One region of the Fictibacillus sp. Mic-4 genome, then DNA from elsewhere that is predicted to be linked to it. Evidence: riboswitches for the same ligand, from Rfam matches in the RefSeq annotation. Region 1 holds a riboswitch; each other region holds the start of a gene.
What was found. A riboswitch is a leader RNA that binds a small molecule or an ion and turns the genes downstream of it on or off. The one in region 1 is predicted to bind S-adenosylmethionine.

Region 1 (5,082 bases):
ACTGCAAGCAAAGCCTGCGTCCCCGCCTTCAAGGTCGGCGATCGTTTTTTCAAGAAGACAACGTGTAGGGTTGCCCGTGCGTGAATAATCATAGCCTGTTGATAGGCCGATCCCATCGTGGCGGTAAGCGGTAGAAAAATAGACTGGAGGATTTACAGTTCCAGTAGCGTTTTCACTTCGGTTTCCAATTTGTGCGAGTTTTGTTTCGATTTTATACATTTCCCCATCTCCTCTAAAGTAGTAACGAAAAATAAAAAAAGCCTTCTATAAGAAGAAGACTTTAAAACCGATAACAGTCGTTCTTCTTATCTTCCAAGTCCATAAGAGCTGAACTTGTTGGAATTAGCACCTTTTCAAGCGTTTTGCCGGCGGCTTGAAGGTTGCTGAGGTGTCATCGGGCCAGTCCCTCTACCTCTCTTGATAAGAAATGAGTTGTTTTCATTTAATTTTCTTAACTTTACAACAGATGATTTGAGATTGCAACAAATTTTTTTCCATTTTCAAACGTTTCCTCATTTGAACACTTTCTTTTTTGATGTTTTTTGTTATGATAGGGAAGGATATTTTAGCAGGTGGTGGAATGAAACATGAATTTTAGAGTATTGCTATATTATAAATATGTACCAATTGATGATCCTCAAAGCTTTGCGGAAGAACATTTGAATTACTGTAAAGAATTAGGATTAAAAGGACGCATTCTTGTGGCGAGCGAAGGGCTGAACGGAACGGTTTCAGGGACGGTGGAGCAAACCGATCACTATATGGCTGACCTCCGAAAAGACCCGCGCTTTTCTGATATCGTTTTTAAAATCGAAGAGGCTGACCAGCATGCCTTTAAAAAGATGAAAGTGAAAGTGAAAAAAGAGATTGTGAATTTAAGCCTTGAAGAAGACATTAACCCGAATGAACTGACGGGAAAACATTTATCACCTAAAGAGTTTTATGAAGCGATGCAGCAAGAAGATGTCGTCATTTTAGATGCGAGAAATACGTACGAGTACGATCTCGGCCATTTTCGCGGAGCGATTCGTCCGGATATTGAAACTTTCCGTGACCTGCCGAAATGGGTTCGGGAAAACTTCGAGCAATTTAAAGATAAAAAAGTTTTAACGTATTGTACTGGCGGCATTCGCTGTGAAAAGTTTTCCGGCTTTTTAATCAAAGAAGGATTTAAGGATGTTTCCCAGTTAGAAGGGGGCATTATCACTTACGGATATGATCCAGAGGTGAAAGGAGCCCTTTGGGATGGAAAATGTTATGTTTTTGATGAAAGAATCTCCGTTCCTGTTAACCGCACGGGTGAAGAAAGGATAGTCGGGAAATGCTACCATTGTGGAAGGCCCGAAGAACGTTATGTCAAGTGCGGAAATCCTGAATGCAATAAACATTTGCTTATGTGCGAAGAATGCGAGCGTGAGCATAAACGCTCTTGCAGCAAAGAATGCGCCGAACATAAGTGGAATCGTTATGTAAAAGAACATGCCATTTAAAAAAAGATTTTTACTAAAAATCTGAAAAAGGCATTGACTTTTTCAAATTCTCCGTGTTACATTATTAACTAATTTAAGATGCTAGTAAAAATAACATATATTGGACTCTTATCCAGAGAGGCTGAGGGACTGGCCCGATGACGCCCGGCAACCTTCAAACAATGTTTGAAAAGGTGCTAATACCTGCAGGAAAATTTTCCTGATTGATAAGAGGAGGCGAGCGAAAACCCCTCTTCTTATGAAGAGGGGTTTTTTTATACCTTGATACTTATCTGGAGGGATAAAAATGAATGAAAAAAACGGAGAAAATAAGGGAATTGAAAAACAAATCATTAAAGTGGCGCTTCTGGGATTAGGAACGGTAGGATATGGGGTATTTACAGGGCTTGTTGAGAAAAAAGGTCATTTTAGCTCTTTATTAGGGAAAGCAGTTGAAATTACCGGGATCCTCATTCAAGATCCAACTAAGAATAGGGAACTGCCGAAAGATGTTTTTGTAACGACAAATTTTCAGGAACTCCTTCAAAAAGACAAGCCGGATGTTGTTGTTGAAGCCATCGGGGGAAAGGAACCGGCATTTACTTTTATCAGACAATCTCTTGAGTCAGGGTGTCATGTCATATCGGCGAACAAAGACTTAATTGCTCGCTCTGGAAAAGAACTTTTGCAAATCGCTCAGTCAAATGATGTCCGCTTTGTGTATGAAGCAAGTGTCGGCGGTGGAATTCCTGTTTTGCGAACGATTAAAGAGTTGCTCCAGGTTAATCGAATCGAGAGGGTTGAAGCGATTCTTAATGGAACGACGAATTTTATTTTAAGCTATATGAGAAATCATCGTTCATCTTTTTATGAAGCACTGGAAATTGCCAGGCAACAAGGATACGCTGAAGCGGATCCAACGAATGATATTGAAGGAATCGACGCTTTTTATAAAGCGATGGTGTTATGTGATTGGGTGTTTGGCGAGCAACCAGATTGGGATCATGTGCAGGTAAAAGGAATTAAAGATGTCCAAACGGAAGAGCTGCTGCTTGCTGAACAATCTGGATTGCGATTAAAACAGCTCGTTACAATAAATGAAACGCTTGACGTTCAAGTAACACCGATCTTTGTCGATCAAGAACATCCGCTTTATGGTGTAGAAGGAGTCGACAATGCCGTTCGAATAAAAACGGATCTACTCGGATATTTAACGTTGCAAGGAGCCGGTGCCGGAGCTTTTCCAACTGCAAGTGCCATCCTTGAAGATTTAATTTCGGTGTACAAAACAACAAATAAAGAAAAAGTGAAGACAGGAAAAAGGGAAGAGAAGCGAAAAGAATCTAAAGAAAGCAACGTCTTTGCCCTTTTTATTAAGAATGTCTTAAACGAGAAAGAATTTAGCGATATTGTTAAAAAGATCGAATCTTCAGTTGACCTTCTACATGCAAGTGGCGAAATTGAAAATGGCAACGCGTTTGTCTTAGTGAAAGGAAATCTAGAATCAAATTGTATTGGACATGAATTTTCCGTTTATCCGGTCCAGATAACAAATGAACAAATGTTTACACGTGTAAAAGAAAAAGCAGTTGTCTAATTGATCGAAAAACACCTCATCTTTAGAGATGAGGTGTTTTTGGCTGAAATAATTGAATTTTTTTAAAAATATTGGTACAATCATAAAAGGGAACGACGTTCTATAATAAGCAACGAAATTCAAGATAGAATAGTGAAGGGAGTTTTTTTATGACAACGAGCAATGTTGATCGTTTGCAGGGAGTAGAAATTAAAGGGAAAATGGATCAGGGCTTTGCTGAAATATTAACGGTGGAAGCGCTGGAGTTTGTTAAGAAATTAGCGATTGAATTTGAAGAAGAAAGACAGCAGCTAATGAAGCTTCGGGATGAAAGACAGGCGGAAGTTAACCGCGGAAAGCTACCAGAATTTCTGCCGGAAACAGAACACATTCGCAAAGGGAATTGGAAAATTAGTTCGGTACCGAAAGACCTTCAAGACAGAAGAGTAGAAATTACCGGCCCTGTAGATCGAAAAATGATCATTAACGCCCTAAACTCTGGAGCAAATGGCTTTATGGCCGATTTTGAGGATGCAACTTCGCCAACATGGGAAAACATTGTGCAGGGGCAGATCAATTTACGGGACGCTGTGAATAAAACGATCAGCTACATCAATCCGGCAAATGGAAAGAAATATGAATTAAATGATAAAACGGCCACCCTTATCGTTCGTCCACGTGGTTGGAACTTGATGGAAAAACATCTCCTTATCAATGGTGAGCCTGTATCTGGAGGATTGTTTGACTTCGCCATTTATTTCTTCCACAATGCAAAAACATTGATTGAGAATGGATCCGGTCCTTATTTTTATTTGCCGAAACTAGAGAGCCACTTAGAGGCGAGATTATGGAATAAAATATTTGTCAAAGCGCAGGAGGAATTAGGAATCCCGATAGGGACCATTAAAGCTACCGTTTTAATTGAAACGATATTTGCTGCTTTTGAAATGGATGAAATTCTTTATGAATTGCGAGATCATATTGTTGGCCTTAACTGTGGCAGATGGGATTATATTTTTAGCTATTTGAAAAAATTCCGCAATCTTCCAGACTATATTCTGCCGGATCGTTCGGTCGTGACTATGACAAGTCCATTTATGAAGGCGTATTCGTTATTGACGATAAAAACGTGCCACAGGAGGGGTGCTCATGCGATGGGTGGAATGGCGGCGCAAATTCCCGTGAAAAATGATGAGGAAGCAAATCAAAAGGCGATTGAAAAGGTGTATGAAGATAAAAAACGGGAAGCGACGAACGGCCATGACGGAACATGGGTCGCCCACCCGGCACTTGTTCCGGTTGCAAAAAGTGTATTTGATGAATTTATGCCTGGTCAAAATCAAGTGGACAAACAATTGGCGGATATTGAAATTACAAGCGAAGATTTATTGGAAATTCCAACTGGTCCAATCACAGAAGAGGGATTAAGAACAAATATTAATGTCGGAATACAGTATATGGAAGCGTGGTTAAGAGGAAGTGGAGCAGTGCCTATTCATCATTTAATGGAAGATGCTGCGACTGCTGAAATATCGAGAGCCCAGGTGTGGCAGTGGATTCGGCATCCAAAAGGGGTATTAGAAAACGGTCAAAAGATTACATTTGAGCTCTTTTCCCAATATGTCGATGAGGAACTGGAAAAAATTAAACAGTCCATTGGAGTTGAAACGTTTGAGCAAGGCAAATTTGATCAGGCGAGACAATGGTTTGAAGAGTTGACGAGAAATGAAGAATTTGAAGACTTTTTAACCATTTCCGGCTACGAACTATTAATAAAAGAAGGAAAGTAATCGCTTAAAGGGATGTGCTTTGAAGGCATATCCCTTATTTTTCAAGAATTTCGAGACTATTCTAGTTTAATAAAGGTGGATGAGCTATAATGGATGTAATTAAAGAAATAGATTGGATGGGTTAGCGAGGGGATTTGTATGGTTAAATCAATTGACAGAGCATTAACAATCATAAAATTAGTAAGTTCGAGAAAAGACGGCTATGGTGTAACCGAGTTGGCTGAGCAGCTGGAATTAAATAAAAGTT
Region 2 (5,082 bases), on a different contig from region 1:
TATGAAGAAAGGGTTGATTTGCGGCGGATGATGAAACGGGTCATCGGCGGCAGCCCTGACAAATACTCGGAAGAATACGAATGGCGCTCTCCTTTATATTATTGTCACGACCTTCAAGTACCCCTCTTAATGATCCACGGCATGTGTGATGAAAACGTGAACGTAGAGCACACATTGCAAATGAAGCGCTGTTTAGCGAAGCTTGGAAAGGAACATGAAGAATGGCTTTACCCGCAATTTACCCATCACTTTCCGCCAAGGGAAAAACGGAAGATAACAAAAGCATTATGCGATTGGATGAAAAGCCATTCTCCAGAGGAAAACGGATAAGCGCTATTTTTGCTTATCCGTTTCTTTCTGAATTAACAACTAAAGCACGGGTTGACTAACCGTGCTTTAGTTGTTGCCATGACGTAATTTGTATATGAGATTAGCTACAATCGTTGAAGGTATATTGAACGGATTGCCTTGAATAGAAAAGTGAAGTTGTTCTTCTTCAAATGACATTTTTTCAAATAAATGTTCTTGTGAAAGATTCGTTCTTTTCAACTTGTCTTTTATGCCGGAAATGTAGGAATATTGAACGGGAATCATCACTAAAAAGTAAAATAAAGCAATGCTTCCCAAAAAATAACAGCTGATGACATAAGCCTTTCACTCCTTTTCCATTTTGTAACATAAATAACTAGAAGGAGGAGATAATCAACCTGCTTTTCTTCAAAAAAATGAAGCCCGTCAAGGACGGGCTTCATTTAATGTGTTATACTAATGGGCCGGCGTTTTGAATAGCAGCGGACACATTTTGGAATTTCTTGAAGTTTTCTTTGAATTTGTTGGCAAGTTCTCTTGCTTTCTTGTCATATTCTTCAGGATTGTCCCACGTTTTCTTCGGTTGAAGGACTTGGTCAGGCACGCCAGGGCAACGAAGCGGAACGTGAAGGCCGAATACAGGGTCAATCGCTGTTTCAACCGATTTTAATTCGCCTTCTAATGCTGCTTGAACCATCGCTCTCGTATAGTTTAAGTTCATGCGTTTTCCAACACCGTATTCTCCGCCGGACCAGCCAGTGTTCACTAAAAAGACTTCAACGTCATGCTGATCGATCTTTTCACCGAGCATTTCCGCATAAACAGTGGCTTCAAGCGGCAAGAATGGAGCTCCAAAGCAAGTTGAGAATGTTGCCTGCGGGGAAGTGATTCCGCGTTCTGTTCCTGCAAGCTTGCTTGTGTATCCGGATAGGAAATGGTACATCGCCTGTTCTTTCGTTAATCTGCTGATTGGCGGTAATACGCCAAAAGCATCAGCCGTTAAGAAAATAATCGCATTTGGATGGCCTGCTACACTCGGTTGAATAATATTATCAATCGCATCAATCGGATAAGCCGCACGCGTATTTTCTGTTAATGTTGAGTCGTTATAGTCAGCCACTCTCGTTTCAGGATCAAGAATGACATTTTCAAGAACCGTTCCAAAGCGAATCGCATTCCAAATTTGTGGTTCTTTCTCTTGAGACAAGTTGATGCACTTCGCATAGCAGCCGCCTTCAATGTTAAATACACCGGTATTGGCCCAGCCGTGTTCATCATCACCGATTAATCGGCGGTTCGGGTCAGCAGAAAGCGTTGTTTTTCCAGTGCCGGATAATCCGAAGAAAAGGGCAACGTCTCCTTCTTGACCAACGTTGGCAGAACAGTGCATTGAAAGGATTCCTTGTTCAGGAAGCAAATAATTCATCACGGAAAAGATGGATTTTTTCATTTCTCCTGCGTACTCGGTTCCGCCGATTAATACGACACGTTTTTCGAAAGAAACAATAATAAATGTTTCAGAATTTGTTCCATCAACTTCTGGATCTGCAAGAAACCCCGGAGCGGAAACGATTGTAAATTCCGGCTCTAATTCATTTACTTCTTTTTCGTTTGGACGGACGAACAATTGATGGGCAAATAAATTATGCCATGCATATTCGTTGATGACTTGAATCGGTAAACGGTATGCATGATCCGCACCGGCAAAACCTTTAAAGTGAAACAGTTCTTCTTTTTCACTTAAGTACTGAAGGACTTTCTTATATAATAGATCAAATTTTTCCGGGGCAATCGGCTGGTTGACATCTCCCCAGTCAATCTTGTCTTTGACGCTTTCATCCTCTACAATAAATTTATCTTTCGGTGAGCGGCCAGTGTATTTCCCGGTAACAGCCTGAAATGCACCAGTGGAAGAAAGCTTTCCTTCATTGCGCAGCAACGCCTTTTCAACTAAGATAGGAACAGGCAGATTATGATATGTTTTTGAACTATTTAAGATATCATTTAATGTAGTTGTGAATTCAACGGTATTCATGAACGCAAAACCATCCTTTTAAGAGAGTTTTTTAATGACTTGTTTAAGTTGGAATTAGTATAACACATTAAAACAAATGATGTATACTATTTTATTGTGATTTTTAAAAAAAGGTTCATGATTTATGGCGAAATGGTGAATGAGTAGAGACATATATAATAAGTAAAAATTAAATACAAGCATATAAAAATAATTTTCGCTTGTGATGCAAATGCTATTCATGTTTAGGTTGACATCACTATATAACTACGCTATTATAATTCGGGAACGGCTACTCTTATTCCGAGTAGGTGGAGGGACAGGCCCTATGAAACCCAGCAACCGACACTAAAAACGAAGGAGATTACTTCGAAGGTGAAAAGGTGCTAACCTGCAAGGTAACTTTACCTTGGAAAATAAGAGGTTGAAGGCTTTAAAGAATGGACCTTTTCCTCAAGTGGTTTTGTAATGGAAAAGGCTTTTTTTATGTCCATTAGAACGTTTTAAACTGTTGATATATAGGAATGAGTACCGTATCTTATATTCCCTTTTCGGAGAAGGAGGATCCTCAATTGTCAAAAAAGGTAAGTCGTCGTCTTTTTACTTCAGAATCTGTAACAGAAGGACATCCGGATAAAATTTGCGATCAAATTTCCGATGCGATCTTAGATGAAATTTTAGCAAATGATCCGAATGCCCGCGTAGCTTGCGAAACGTCTGTAACAACCGGGTTGGTATTAGTTGCCGGGGAAATTACGACATCTACGTATGTCGATATTCCAAAGGTTGTCCGTGAGACAATTAAGGCAATCGGATATGATCGTGCAAAGTATGGTTTTGACTCTGAAACGTGCGCGGTTCTTACATCCATTGATGAACAATCAGCGGATATAGCAATGGGTGTTGACAAGGCCCTTGAAGCACGTGAAGGTTCAATGACGGATGCAGAGATTGAAGCCATCGGAGCAGGTGACCAGGGGTTAATGTTCGGATTCGCGTGCAACGAAACAGCTGAATTAATGCCGCTTCCAATTTCTTTATCTCACCGTTTATCCCGCCGATTAGCTGAAGTGCGTAAATCGGAAGAAGTGCCTTATTTGCGTCCGGATGGAAAAACACAAGTAACAGTTGAGTATGATGAAAATGGAAAGCCGGTTCGTATTGATACGATTGTCATTTCAACCCAGCATCATCCAGAGATTAGCTTAGAGCAAATTCAAGCGGATATGAAAGAGAAGGTTATTAAACCTGTCGTTCCAGAGGAGTTAATTGATGAGAAAACAAAATATTTCATCAATCCGACTGGCCGCTTTGTAATCGGCGGACCTCAAGGGGATGCAGGGCTTACTGGGCGTAAAATTATTGTTGATACGTATGGCGGTTATGCTCGCCATGGCGGCGGTGCATTCTCCGGTAAGGATCCTACAAAAGTGGACCGTTCTGCTGCTTATGCGGCCCGCTATGTAGCAAAAAATATTGTTGCAGCTGGCCTTGCTGAAAAAGTTGAAGTTCAGCTTGCTTATGCGATCGGTGTTGCGCAACCGGTATCCATTTCTGTCGATACATTTGGCACTGGCAAAGTGTCCGAAGAAGTTCTCGTGGAACTCGTGCGCAACAATTTTGACCTTCGTCCGGCAGGTATTATAAGAATGCTCGACCTTCGCCGTCCGATTTATAAGCAAACGGCTGCTTACGGTCACTTTGGCCGCACGGATGTTGAACTTCCGTGGGAAAAAACAGATAAAGCGGAAGAACTAAAGAAACAGGCAAATATTTAATGTTTAAAACCATGGCTTTTATAAAAAGCCATGGTTTTTATTTTAAAAAAACCGCCTAATTGGCGGTTTAGAAAAAGACCTTCCGATCGCGCTCTTCTTTTAAAATTTCCACGGCTTCCCGGAAACGCTGGGAATGAACGATTTCTCTTTCCCTTAAAAAGCGAAGCCCGTCATTTAAATCCGGATCATCTGACATGTTGATCAACCATTGATACGTTGCCCGAGCTTTTTCCTCTGCCGCGATATCTTCGTAAAGATCGGCTATCGGGTCGCCTTTTGCCTGAATGTAAGTGGCTGTCCACGGTATTCCGGCTGCATTATGATAATGAAGCGCACTGTCATGATCTGCATAATGGCCTTCAAGGCCGGCGTCGCGAAGTTGCTGTGGCGTTGCATCTTTCGTTAATTTATAAACCATTGTCGCGATCATTTCGAGATGGGCGAACTCCTCTGTACCGATATCCGTTAATAATCCAATAACTTTATCCGGAATGCTGTAACGCTGGTTTAAATACCGCAATGCAGCGGCCAGTTCTCCATCAGCCCCTCCATATTGCTCAATTAAAAATTTTGCCAGCTTCGGGTTGCACGTACTTACTCTAACGGGATATTGAAGTTTTTTTTCATAAATCCACATTGAAAACTAGTCCCCCCTTGTTGTTGAATCAGAAGTTAAAGTTGCCACGGCCATGGTGGGCTGTCCCAGTTCCACGGGGCACCGGCATAGCTGTTGCCAAACTGTTGAAGCGGGCCGTATTTCGATTCAATTGCGCGTTTCAGCTTTTTTCTCGTTTGTGCAAATTGATTAAATTGATGAATGGAGTTTGTATCTTCAGGGTGTGTATCAAGATAAAGAGTTAATTCCACTAATACAAAATCAACGGCTTGCAGTTCTTCCATCAATTGATAAAATTCTGCAGGTAATTGGGCCATGTCATCTCACCCCTTTACGATTTTCTTTCATAAGGATTTTCATAATAA
Region 3 (5,082 bases), on a different contig from region 1:
ATTATGCGGCGCTCTTGCTCTTGCAATGAACGCTTTAACGTAATCGGAAAGTTTTTAAAGTTGCGTCTATTGTTCCTGCCAATATAAATCCTTTAATTTTTATTGAGGTCATGTTATTTTATATATAAATAACGAATGATAAAGTCACCTTATAAAAATAATGTTCGGTTTTTGTGATTGGAGGAGGCAAATGATGGCAGCAGTATTATTAAACGGAAAAGAATTAGCGGAAAAGAAACAAGCAGAAATGAAGAGTGAAGTCGAGCATTTGGCGGATAAAGGAATCGTACCTGGATTAGCCGTAATTATTGTCGGTGCCAATCCAGCGTCTCAAACGTATGTCCGTTCGAAAGTGAAAGCATGTGAGAAAGTCGGAATGCATTCCGTCCTGGTTGAACTTCCGGAGACGGTAACGGAAGAAGAACTTCTTGATCAGGTTGAAAAATTTAACAAGGATAACAGTATCCACGGCATTTTAGTGCAACTTCCTTTGCCAGATCATATTTCGGAACAGAAGGTCATTGAAACGATTATTCCAGAAAAAGATGTGGACGGCTTCCATCCGGTGAATGTCGGAAAAATGATGCTCGGCCAGGAATGTTTTATTTCATGTACGCCATACGGAATATTGGAATTGATCAAAGCGTATGAATTGCCGATGGAAGGAAAGCACGTCGTTGTCGTTGGAAGAAGCAATATCGTAGGGAAACCGGTCGGCCAGTTGATGTTGAACGAAAATGCAACGGTTACCTACTGTCATTCAAAAACGGAAAATTTAAAAGAAATCACTTCTCAGGGTGATATTTTAATCGTAGCTGTCGGAAGACCGAAAATGATCGGTAAAGACATGGTGAAAGAAGGGGCAGTTGTCATCGATGTCGGGATTAACCGAATGGAAGACGGAAAGCTTTGCGGCGATGTTGATTTTGAAGACTGTCTCGAGAAGGCTTCTTACATTACACCAGTGCCAAAAGGTGTCGGTCCGATGACGATTACAATGCTGCTTGCAAATACGATCCAATCCGCAAAACGAGCGTATTCCATCTAATAAAGTAAAAAGCATGCAATCTAAAGAAGCAGGTTGCATGCTTTTTATGTAGAGTTTAGAGTTTTGCTTGATTTATTGATTTGAAATTTATTTTACAACGCGTTTTGCGTCAGCGTAAGTGCTTTTCCAGTACTTTGTGGATAATGATTGAACTTTAACGCCTTTTGTCGTAGCTGCAATAAATTGATCCTTCCCTAAGTAAATACCGGCAAAAGAAACGTTCTTGCCGTCCAGCTTAAAAAATACTAAGTCTCCAGGCTGCAATTTCTTTTGTGGAACGGAAACTGCATTTTTGTTTTTATATTGCTGGTCAATCGTACGCGGTAAGGTGGCATTCACGGCTTGTTTGTATACATACTGAGTAAATCCGGAAGCATCGAACCCTTTAACCGTTGTTCCGCCATATTTATAAGGCTTCCCTTCTAGCGTCCTGGCAAAAGAGGCAATTTGTTCGCCTTTAGAAGCTTTTGCGGCATACGCTGAATTCGAAAATGGCGAGAAAAGGATCGTTGCTGCAAGCAACAATGTAGATAAGACAACAAGCAATACGTTTGCTCTGCGAATGATGGTTGTCATTTGAAATTCCCCCAATGATTTTTCTCAATAGTTTGAAGAAAGTTTAACTACGCTTAAGCGATAAAAAGTACAAAGTATAGAAAAACGAAAGCTAACGCTATTCATACGTTACGCTAAGCCAAGTTTTTCTGCTGTAGTTGATCAACTGAAATTATCTTAAATCAACTTCCAAATGAAGTGGTTACAAAAAAGTTACAATTTATATTCTGTATTTAAACTTTTTTAATGTGGTAAAAACAGTGGTGCGAACAGAACGTCCTTTATTTGAACAATTGAATATCGATAAAAGTGATGGGATTAATTGAAATTAAGTATTGACAAAATCAGAATCATCCATTAAATTGTAGTATACAATTGCATAGTATGAACGGATTCTTATCAAGAGAGGTGGAGGGATTTGGCCCTATGATGCCTCGGCAGCGGGTTCTCGCTTGAGAATACTGTGCCAATTCCAACAAGCAAGGGTAGTTTGCTTGATAGATAAGAAGAGCGACGTGACTTTACATATTCGTGCCCTCTTCTTGCTTTGATAAGAAGAGGGCTTGCTTTTTGTATCAATCAACGAAAGAGGGGGAGACGATGGGTGAATTGTCAAAAGCCGTCAAGAAGCGAAAAGACGAACTCATTAACAAGCTGATTCTGCATCATGTTTATAAAGCTTCGGATGGCTCTCAACTATATGAATTGCCGCTAAAGGATTTGGAAAGAGAGTACGAGCTTGTGAAAGAAAATTCAAAAACGCAAATCCAAAGATAAAAGACAGGCTATTGGCGCCTGCCTTTTATAATGTCCCACGGCTATTAATCGCGGGATGGCTTCTGTGGAAACATTTCTGAAAGTAATTGATAAGAGTTGAGTTTATCGTTGAAATCATGGGTAATGGTTACGACCATTAACTCGTCGGTCTCGTAGTCATTGCTTAACTGAAGGAGTTGTTGTTTCACTTGTTCTGGAGCACCGACGATCATCCGCTTGCGATTTTCCCTGATTCGGATCAGGTCGTAAGTCGTATAAGGATAATTGAGCGCCTGTTCAATCGATGGCACGCCGTTCCGCCGCTCTCCTTTCTCAAGCATTAAAATCGATAAATCCAGGCTGGAGGCGATTCTTTCCGCTTGTTCTTCCGTATCCGCACATATGGCAAATATGGCGGCGATCACTTTCGGTTCAGCGAGCAGGGATGACGGCTGGAACGCTTCACGATACGCTTTTGCTACGGCAGGTCCGTCAATGCCGTTGATAAAATGGGCAAACGTAAAGGGGATTCCTTTTTCAGCCGCCAGTCTTGCGCTAGATCCGCTAGAGCCAAGCATCCAGATCTCCGGCGCGGTCTCTGGAATAGGGGTGGCCTCTAACCCGCAAAATCGGTGATTTTCATCAACTGCATTATGCAAATAAGCAATCAGGTCATCCACCTGCTGCGGATAATGGTGGATTCCGCGCGTATTCCCTTCTTGCAATGCCATTGTCGCAAGCGGCATGCCGCCGGGGGCACGGCCGATCCCTAAATCGATTCTGCCCGGGTAAAGAGTCTCGAGCATCCTGAAATTTTCCGCTACTTTATACGAACTGTAGTGGGGCAGCATCACTCCGCCAGACCCGACGCGGATGGTTGATGTTTTCGCGGCAAGGTGGGAAATAAGCACTTCGGGGGTCGAACCGGCGAAATTTTTCGTATGGTGGTGTTCTGCCACCCAAAAGCGATGATACCCCATTTTCTCCGTTTCTTGTGCAAGTCGAACGGTATTTTGAACAGCCTCTCTCGGTGTACTTCCGAAAGAGACAGGTGATTGGTCTAATACGCTTAATGTTAACATAATAGTTTCCCTTCAAAAAAATAATATTAACTATATTATCGTTAGTATGAGAAAAGAAGTCTACTAATATGCTTCTTTTTGCAGGCGAATTAAAAGGGATTCTCATTTGAAAAGAGGAAGTAATAACAGACCGGGGGTGTTGAAATGAAAATTTTTCTATTGTTGATGGTACAAGCTTTGATCATGGCCGGATGTTCTGAAAAATCAATCGATAAACCGGCGAATTTTGATTTTGTCTTAAAGTACGGACCGGGTCAAAAAAACGAGATTAACACTTTCGATCAAAAGCTTGTGCTTCAGCTTAATTACAACAAAGTCGTTACTCAATCGGACTTTCAATTGCCGGAAAGCGATATGCATGAAATTTATAAAGAAATGGAGAAAGTAGATATTTTAGGAGAAAAAAATCTAAGCAAAACATGTGAAGAAAAACCCTTTTTGACGTATTACTTAAAAGTCAGGATCAACGATGTTTATCGGACATATCGGTGGACAAGCTGTTCGGTTACGGAAGATGATGAAAACATGATACGAATTGCACAGCTCATTAAGAAAAAGGCGCTTCACAAGCTAAATTAGCAGCACGTTGAAAACTTCTTCGTTCTGTTAATGCTTTATAGGTCTAAAGTCGTGTGTTTTCTACTATTTTTAAGATTATTTTTTGAAAAAGAAGGATTTTAGTTCAAATGTACTGAATATTCTTAATTGAACTCATTCTCATAATCGAAAGATCAGTTCAAAAAATAACAAAGGAGAGATGGTATGAGCAAACCTTCATTGCAATTAAACGAAGCCGTCCCGCTTCAATCGGAAAATCAATTAAAACGCGGCCTTCGGGCAAGGCACATGACGATGATTGCGATCGGCGGTTCCATTGGCACAGGGTTGTTCCTTGCCAGTGGCGGAGCGATTTCTTCCGCCGGGCCAGGAGGAGCTCTCGTCGCCTATGCTGCAATTGGAATTATGGTTTTCTTTCTTATGACAAGCCTGGGAGAAATGGCTTCTTTCATGCCGGTAACCGGATCGTTCAGCACGTATGCGACAAAGTTTGTTGACCCTGCATTAGGGTTTGCCCTTGGATGGAATTATTGGTACAACTGGGCAATTACGCTTGCCGTTGAACTTTCGGCCGGGGCAATGGTGATGGAATTTTGGTTTCCGAAATCTTCACCTATTTTATGGAGCGCCCTATTTCTCGCTATTTTGTTAGCCATCAATGTTTTATCCGTTAAAGGCTATGGCGAGGCGGAATATTGGTTTGCCTTTATTAAAGTGGCGACAATTATTATATTTATCGCAGTTGGCCTCCTCATGATTTTCGGCATTATGGGCGGCGAATCGGTCGGGTTTAAAAATTTCACCGTAAAGGACGCCCCGTTCAGCGGCGGAGTTATGGGGATTCTTGGAGTCTTTATGGTTGCCGGCTTTGCTTTTCAAGGAACGGAGCTTGTCGGGATTGCCGCTGGTGAAAGTGAAAATCCGGAAAAAAATATTCCGAAAGCAATTAAACAGGTGTTTTGGCGCATTTTATTATTTTATGTATTAGCGATTTTCGTCATTGGATTGCTCATTCCTTATACGAATCCGAACTTGCTTCACTCTGACATTAAAGACGTTTCTGTAAGCCCTTTCACCCTTGTG
Region 4 (5,082 bases), on a different contig from region 1:
TCGATCTTCCGACGCACAGGACGTGCTAGTGCCAGCGTTGTCACAGGACGGGACGGTATTTGCTGGCGACGGCTCTTTTTGTCCTCCTTTTTGAACACGCAATGAGAAGGGAGGTGAGTCATCGTGTCTAAGAAAAGCACTGGAAAAGGCAAGGCAGCTTCTAGCGTGAACCCGCAGGGAAAAAGCCCTGACGCTGAATTCGGCATGGAGCCGAAAACCGAGCTTGAAAATCGAGCGAAGAAGAAAAATACGAGGATCTAAAAAAAGCGCCTCTTAAGGCGCTTTTTTTAAACATGTGTTTTCGATGAAATGCCATTTGCTTTGACGATCGCCTGTTCTAGATCTTCGATTAAATCGTCGATATGCTCAATTCCAACCGAAAGGCGAATTAAATCTTCCGTTACCCCAGCTTCCTTAATCTCCTCAGGACTTAGCTGCTGATGGGTAGTGCTTGCCGGATGAATAATTAAGCTTTTTGCATCGCCTACATTTGCTACGTGCGACCATAATTGAACAGAATCGATCACTTTTTTCCCGGCCTCTCTCCCTCCTTTAATTCCAAAGACAACGACGCTACCTGCACCATCTGGTAGATATTTTTGGGCAAGGGATTTGGATGGATGCGTCTCTTGCTCGGGATAGAGTACCCACTCGATGCCGGGGTGATTTTCAAGGTAGCGAACGATTTTTCGCGTATTCGCGATATGTTCTTTCATCCGGACGTGCAATGTCTCAATTCCTAAACTAATTTGGAACGCGTTGAACGGACTAAGCGCTACACCAATATCGCGCAAAAATTGCACTCTTGCTTTAATGATGAAAGCCGCCTTGCCAATGTCTTTTGCATATACAAGATGGTGATAGCTCGGATCAGGCTGGGTGAACCCCGGGAAATTCGGCGAATCCCAATTAAATTTTCCGGCGTCAATTATAATCCCACCGAGTGTCGTGCCGTTGCCTCCGAGCCATTTTGTCGCGGAATGGACGACGATGTCTGCCCCGTGTTCAATTGGCCTGCATAAATATGGAGTTGCAAATGTGTTATCGACAATAAGCGGGATTCCATGCGCATGGGCGATGTCCGCAAACGCTTGAATGTCAAGCACTTCTAAGCTCGGGTTGCCGATCGTTTCGGCGAAAACGGCTTTTGTTTTTGGCGTAATCGCCTCCCTTAACCCTTCAAGGTCGCCAGGTTCAACAAACTTTGTCGTTATTCCGTATTTTGGCAAAGTTGTAGAAAATAAATTGTACGTCCCGCCATAAAGTTTCGAGGCAGAAACAATTTCATCCCCCGAATTGGCGATGTTCATAATCGCGGTTGTAATTGCCGCCATCCCGCTTGAAACCGCGAGCGCCCCGACTCCTCCTTCAAGTTGGGCGACACGTTCTTCGAGTACGGCAACGGTAGGGTTTCCAATCCTCGTATAAATATAGCCTTCTTCTTTTAATGCGAACAAATCAGCTGCATGATCCGTGTTTTCAAACAAATACGCATTCGACTGATGAAGAGGAATGGAACGCGCACCCGTATCGTCCACTTTTAATCCTCCGTGAATGCTAATGGTTTCAAATCGATACCCCATATTTCAACCGTCTCCTTTTTTATTTTTTATACAATAAAAAAACACCGCTCTTGAAAGAAAGAGAGATGTTCGATCCGTAAACGGCACGCTCTCCCTTATCTTTCAAAGCTCATCCGCTTTGCAGGAATTGGCACCTTTCCAGAACATACTGGCGGTTGCCGGGTTTCATCGGGCCAGTCCCTCCACCTCTCTTGATAAGAGCAACGATGTTAAATTATTTATTAAAATACAACACTATTCTGAATTTGTCAAATACGATGATTACTCAACGAAATAAACCTTTTTGCTCGGCAATTCGAGGCAGTTCAGGCGTCCGCCAAAAACAGCTCCTCCGTCAATTCCGATAATTTTGTTATCAGCAAAATACACGTCTGAACAATCATGGAACGAATTCGTTGGCGTATGCCCGAAAATGACTGTTTTGTCACCGTTGTAGCCATTATGAAACTCTTCGCGGATCCAAATTAAAACGTAAGGGTCCGTTTCCTGGATCGGAGTGGTCGGGTGAACGCCGCCATGAACAAAAATATAGTCATCCGTTTCATAAAAATAATCAAGATTTTCTAAAAAAGTTTTATGCTCCTCCATCAGCTCGGACTTCGTATGCTCATTGACTGTTGCTATAATTTCCCCCTGTTCAATGCTAAGCGAATATTGATAGCTTTTCAATGTACTCTGTCCACCGTTTCTTATCGTCCAATTATCCCAAACCTTTTTGTCTCCATTCATCGCTCTTACGAGCATATCATCATGATTCCCTTTTAAAACGACAGCCCCGTTTTCTTTTAACTGAATGACCTTTTCAACGACACCACTAGAATCTTCGCCTCTGTCGACATAATCTCCCAATAAAATCAATTGGTCTACGGAAGAATTATAATTAACTTTCTCTAGCAATTGTTCAAACTTCTTCAGTTCTCCATGAATATCGCTTATGGCCAGTATTCTTTTCACAAAAAATCCTCTTTCTGTCAAAAAGCTTTTTTATCATTATACACTTTTCTCCATAATTTGAATAGTCCAACAGGTTAAAACGAGAAAAAGGGCGTCACCTAAAATCCATCTTTTAGGCGGCCCCCTCTAAATAAATTATAGCCAAACTGTCTTTTCTTCGAAAGGCGTTCGGCGGGTCGCTTTCACTTCTTCTCCTTCTTTCGGATATCCTAGAAAAACGGTTCCTACCACTTTCTTGTCTTCTGGCGAACCGATAAAACGGTGGAGCCTCTCGTCGTGGACGAGCCCGACGCCTCTTGTTCGCCAGACAAACCCGAGTCCAAGATCGCAGGAAGCGAGCCACATCGAATGGATCGCACAACAAGTCGCATATTCATTATCGATAGAGCTTGCTTCATCTCCCGGAATGATGTCTGAAGTAACAACAATGATGACTGGAGTGTTTTTGACGACAGCTAACGAGCTTTCGACTAAATGCGGTTTCGTCGGAAAACGCTCATTTAAATAGCCGGCCGCAATCGCCTCATACTTCTTTTTCGCTTCTCCTCTTATGACGAAAAAGGTCCACGGCTCCCGCAGTCGGTCATTAGGCGCCCATGTCGCCGCTTCAAGCAGTTGCTTGATTTTTTCTTCTTCCACTTCTTTATTTTCATAGTTTCGAATCGCGCGTCTATTTTTTAATGCTTCTAATAGCGACATTTTATCCCTCCGATCCCACTTTATCCGGTTCTATTTTTTTCTCAAACCATTTGATTTTTTCTCTTAATTGGACGACATCTCCCACTAATAAAATGGCTGGATGATTAATTTTCTCCCTCTCTGCCAGTTGGCAAATTGAATCTAACATGCCTGTTACGGTTCTCTGTTTATCCGTCGTTCCCCATTCGATGATAGCCACTTGCGTTTTTGGATCTCTTCCATGTTTCATAAGACTACCAGTAATGTAGCTTAAGTTGCCGACACCCATGTAAAATGCAACCGTATCGATTCCAGTTGCAAGCGCCTTCCAATTCAAGCTGTCCTGTCCTTTTGCTTTTCGGCCATGGCCTGTGACTATCGCAAATGATGAGGCATGCTCCCGGTGAGTGACCGGAATTCCGGCATATGCGGGTGCAGCAATGCCCGCTGTTACCCCCGGTACAATTTCAAATTCGATACCGTGTTCGGCAAGCACTTCCGCCTCTTCCCCCACCCGTCCAAAAACGCACGGGTCTCCTCCTTTTAAGCGGGTAACGATTTTTCCTTCAAGTGCTTTCTCAACAAGCAAATGATTTATTTGCTCCTGGATGAGGGCATGCTTACCTGGAAGTTTCCCGCAGTAGACGAGTTCCGCATCCTTTTTCGCATGATTAAGCAGCTCTTTATTGACAAGCCGATCGTAAGCGATACAGTCTGCCTTCTGGATACATTCTAACCCATAGACGGTTATGAGCTTCGGATCGCCAGGACCTGCACCGACTAAATATACTTTCCCTTTATTCATCCCGCTCGCCCTTTCTCTATTAACTTAGTAAATTGTTCTTCTCTCTCCTCGTATAGTCCTTGACGTGTCATTTCTAAAAAACGTGGATGCAATAATTCTTTTAATAGTTTCTTTCTTACATGTTGATCCTTAATCTCTCGTTTAACATACTTTCGGCATTCGTCTAAAAATTCCATATACTCTTCATAACTTTCATCAAAAATGCAGGAAAGGGTCTCGATCATTTGCTTTGCCAAACCCGGGCTTGCCCCGGATGTCGATACGGAAATGCTCAATTTTCCGCGTCTTAACGTCGAAGGCACGATAAAATTGCTTAAATCCGGGCGGTCGACAAGATTGATTAATTGATGATTTTGCGCCGATTCATAAACTCTCAGATTGACACCCGCATTGTTTGTCGCTGCGATAATGAGAAAAGCTTCGCGGCAGTCTTTTTGATCAAACCGTTTATTTTCCCAGCTTAATTTCCCGCTGGAAACCCACTCTTTTACTTGTTCTGTAATTGATGGACTGATGACGGTAATTTCCGCGCCAGAGTGAAGCAATCCTTTTATTTTTCTTTCAGCGATCACACCGCCTCCGACGATAACAACTTTTTTTCCTTTTAAATCCAACATTGCTGGATAATATGTCATATGTTGAACATCCCCTGTTAATTGGTAGAAATGCCGGCTGATGAAAATGTAGCCATTTTTAACATATTAACAGCAGAAAGCAAAATTGGAAAGGCGACAGCAGCGCCAGTTCCTTCACCGAGACGCATTTCTAAATGCAATAGCGGCTTCTTCCCTAATCGTTCGATTGCGATCTGGTGGCCCGGTTCCACCGACTCGTGCCCGATAATCATATAGTCTTTCGCTTCTGTAGCCATTTCGACTGCGAGTAAAGCAGCAACCGTGCAAATAAATCCATCGACTAAAATCGGAATTTTGTTTTCGGCTGCAGCTAACATCGCTCCGGCCATACCACAAATTTCAAGCCCGCCCACTTTACTGAGAATGTCAAGCGGGTCTTTCGAATCCGGTTTTCTAGCTTGTAATGCTCGCTTGATTACGTCCTGTT

Region 2: linked by a shared signal. The riboswitch ahead of metK (methionine adenosyltransferase) and the one ahead of WD019_RS05280 (homoserine dehydrogenase) in region 1 are both predicted to bind S-adenosylmethionine.
Region 3: linked by a shared signal. The riboswitch ahead of WD019_RS07325 (Fur-regulated basic protein FbpA) and the one ahead of WD019_RS05280 (homoserine dehydrogenase) in region 1 are both predicted to bind S-adenosylmethionine.
Region 4: linked by a shared signal. The riboswitch ahead of WD019_RS08980 (O-acetylhomoserine aminocarboxypropyltransferase/cysteine synthase family protein) and the one ahead of WD019_RS05280 (homoserine dehydrogenase) in region 1 are both predicted to bind S-adenosylmethionine.

The regions. Positions count from the first base shown of each region.
Region 1 is NZ_JBBHZM010000004.1:98,252-103,333, forward strand. It holds gene WD019_RS05270 (methionine biosynthesis PLP-dependent protein) at 1-219, opposite strand, end outside; SAM riboswitch class I at 303-427, opposite strand; gene WD019_RS05275 (rhodanese-related sulfurtransferase) at 588-1,490, shown strand; SAM riboswitch class I at 1,596-1,703, shown strand; gene WD019_RS05280 (homoserine dehydrogenase) at 1,777-3,066, shown strand; gene aceB (malate synthase A) at 3,216-4,835, shown strand; gene WD019_RS05290 (IclR family transcriptional regulator) at 4,974-5,082, shown strand, end outside.
Region 2 is NZ_JBBHZM010000018.1:17,484-22,565, reverse strand. It holds gene WD019_RS12595 (alpha/beta hydrolase family protein) at 1-330, shown strand, start outside; gene WD019_RS12590 (DUF3949 domain-containing protein) at 397-594, opposite strand; gene pckA (phosphoenolpyruvate carboxykinase (ATP)) at 761-2,344, opposite strand; SAM riboswitch class I at 2,619-2,746, shown strand; gene metK (methionine adenosyltransferase) at 2,896-4,101, shown strand; gene WD019_RS12575 (manganese catalase family protein) at 4,169-4,738, opposite strand; gene WD019_RS12570 (spore coat protein CotJB) at 4,774-5,034, opposite strand; gene WD019_RS12565 (spore coat associated protein CotJA) at 5,049-5,082, opposite strand, start outside.
Region 3 is NZ_JBBHZM010000007.1:41,890-46,971, forward strand. It holds gene WD019_RS07310 (ROK family protein) at 1-43, shown strand, start outside; gene folD (bifunctional methylenetetrahydrofolate dehydrogenase/methenyltetrahydrofolate cyclohydrolase FolD) at 194-1,048, shown strand; gene WD019_RS07320 (C40 family peptidase) at 1,136-1,624, opposite strand; SAM riboswitch class I at 1,997-2,111, shown strand; gene WD019_RS07325 (Fur-regulated basic protein FbpA) at 2,204-2,380, shown strand; gene WD019_RS07330 (LLM class flavin-dependent oxidoreductase) at 2,425-3,441, opposite strand; gene WD019_RS07335 (hypothetical protein) at 3,586-4,020, shown strand; gene WD019_RS07340 (amino acid permease) at 4,204-5,082, shown strand, end outside.
Region 4 is NZ_JBBHZM010000010.1:35,301-40,382, forward strand. It holds gene sspL (small, acid-soluble spore protein L) at 124-261, shown strand; gene WD019_RS08980 (O-acetylhomoserine aminocarboxypropyltransferase/cysteine synthase family protein) at 288-1,583, opposite strand; SAM riboswitch class I at 1,676-1,784, opposite strand; gene WD019_RS08985 (metallophosphoesterase family protein) at 1,845-2,537, opposite strand; gene WD019_RS08990 (nitroreductase family protein) at 2,673-3,236, opposite strand; gene cobA (uroporphyrinogen-III C-methyltransferase) at 3,238-4,020, opposite strand; gene WD019_RS09000 (NAD(P)-binding protein) at 4,017-4,655, opposite strand; gene cobT (nicotinate-nucleotide--dimethylbenzimidazole phosphoribosyltransferase) at 4,673-5,082, opposite strand, start outside.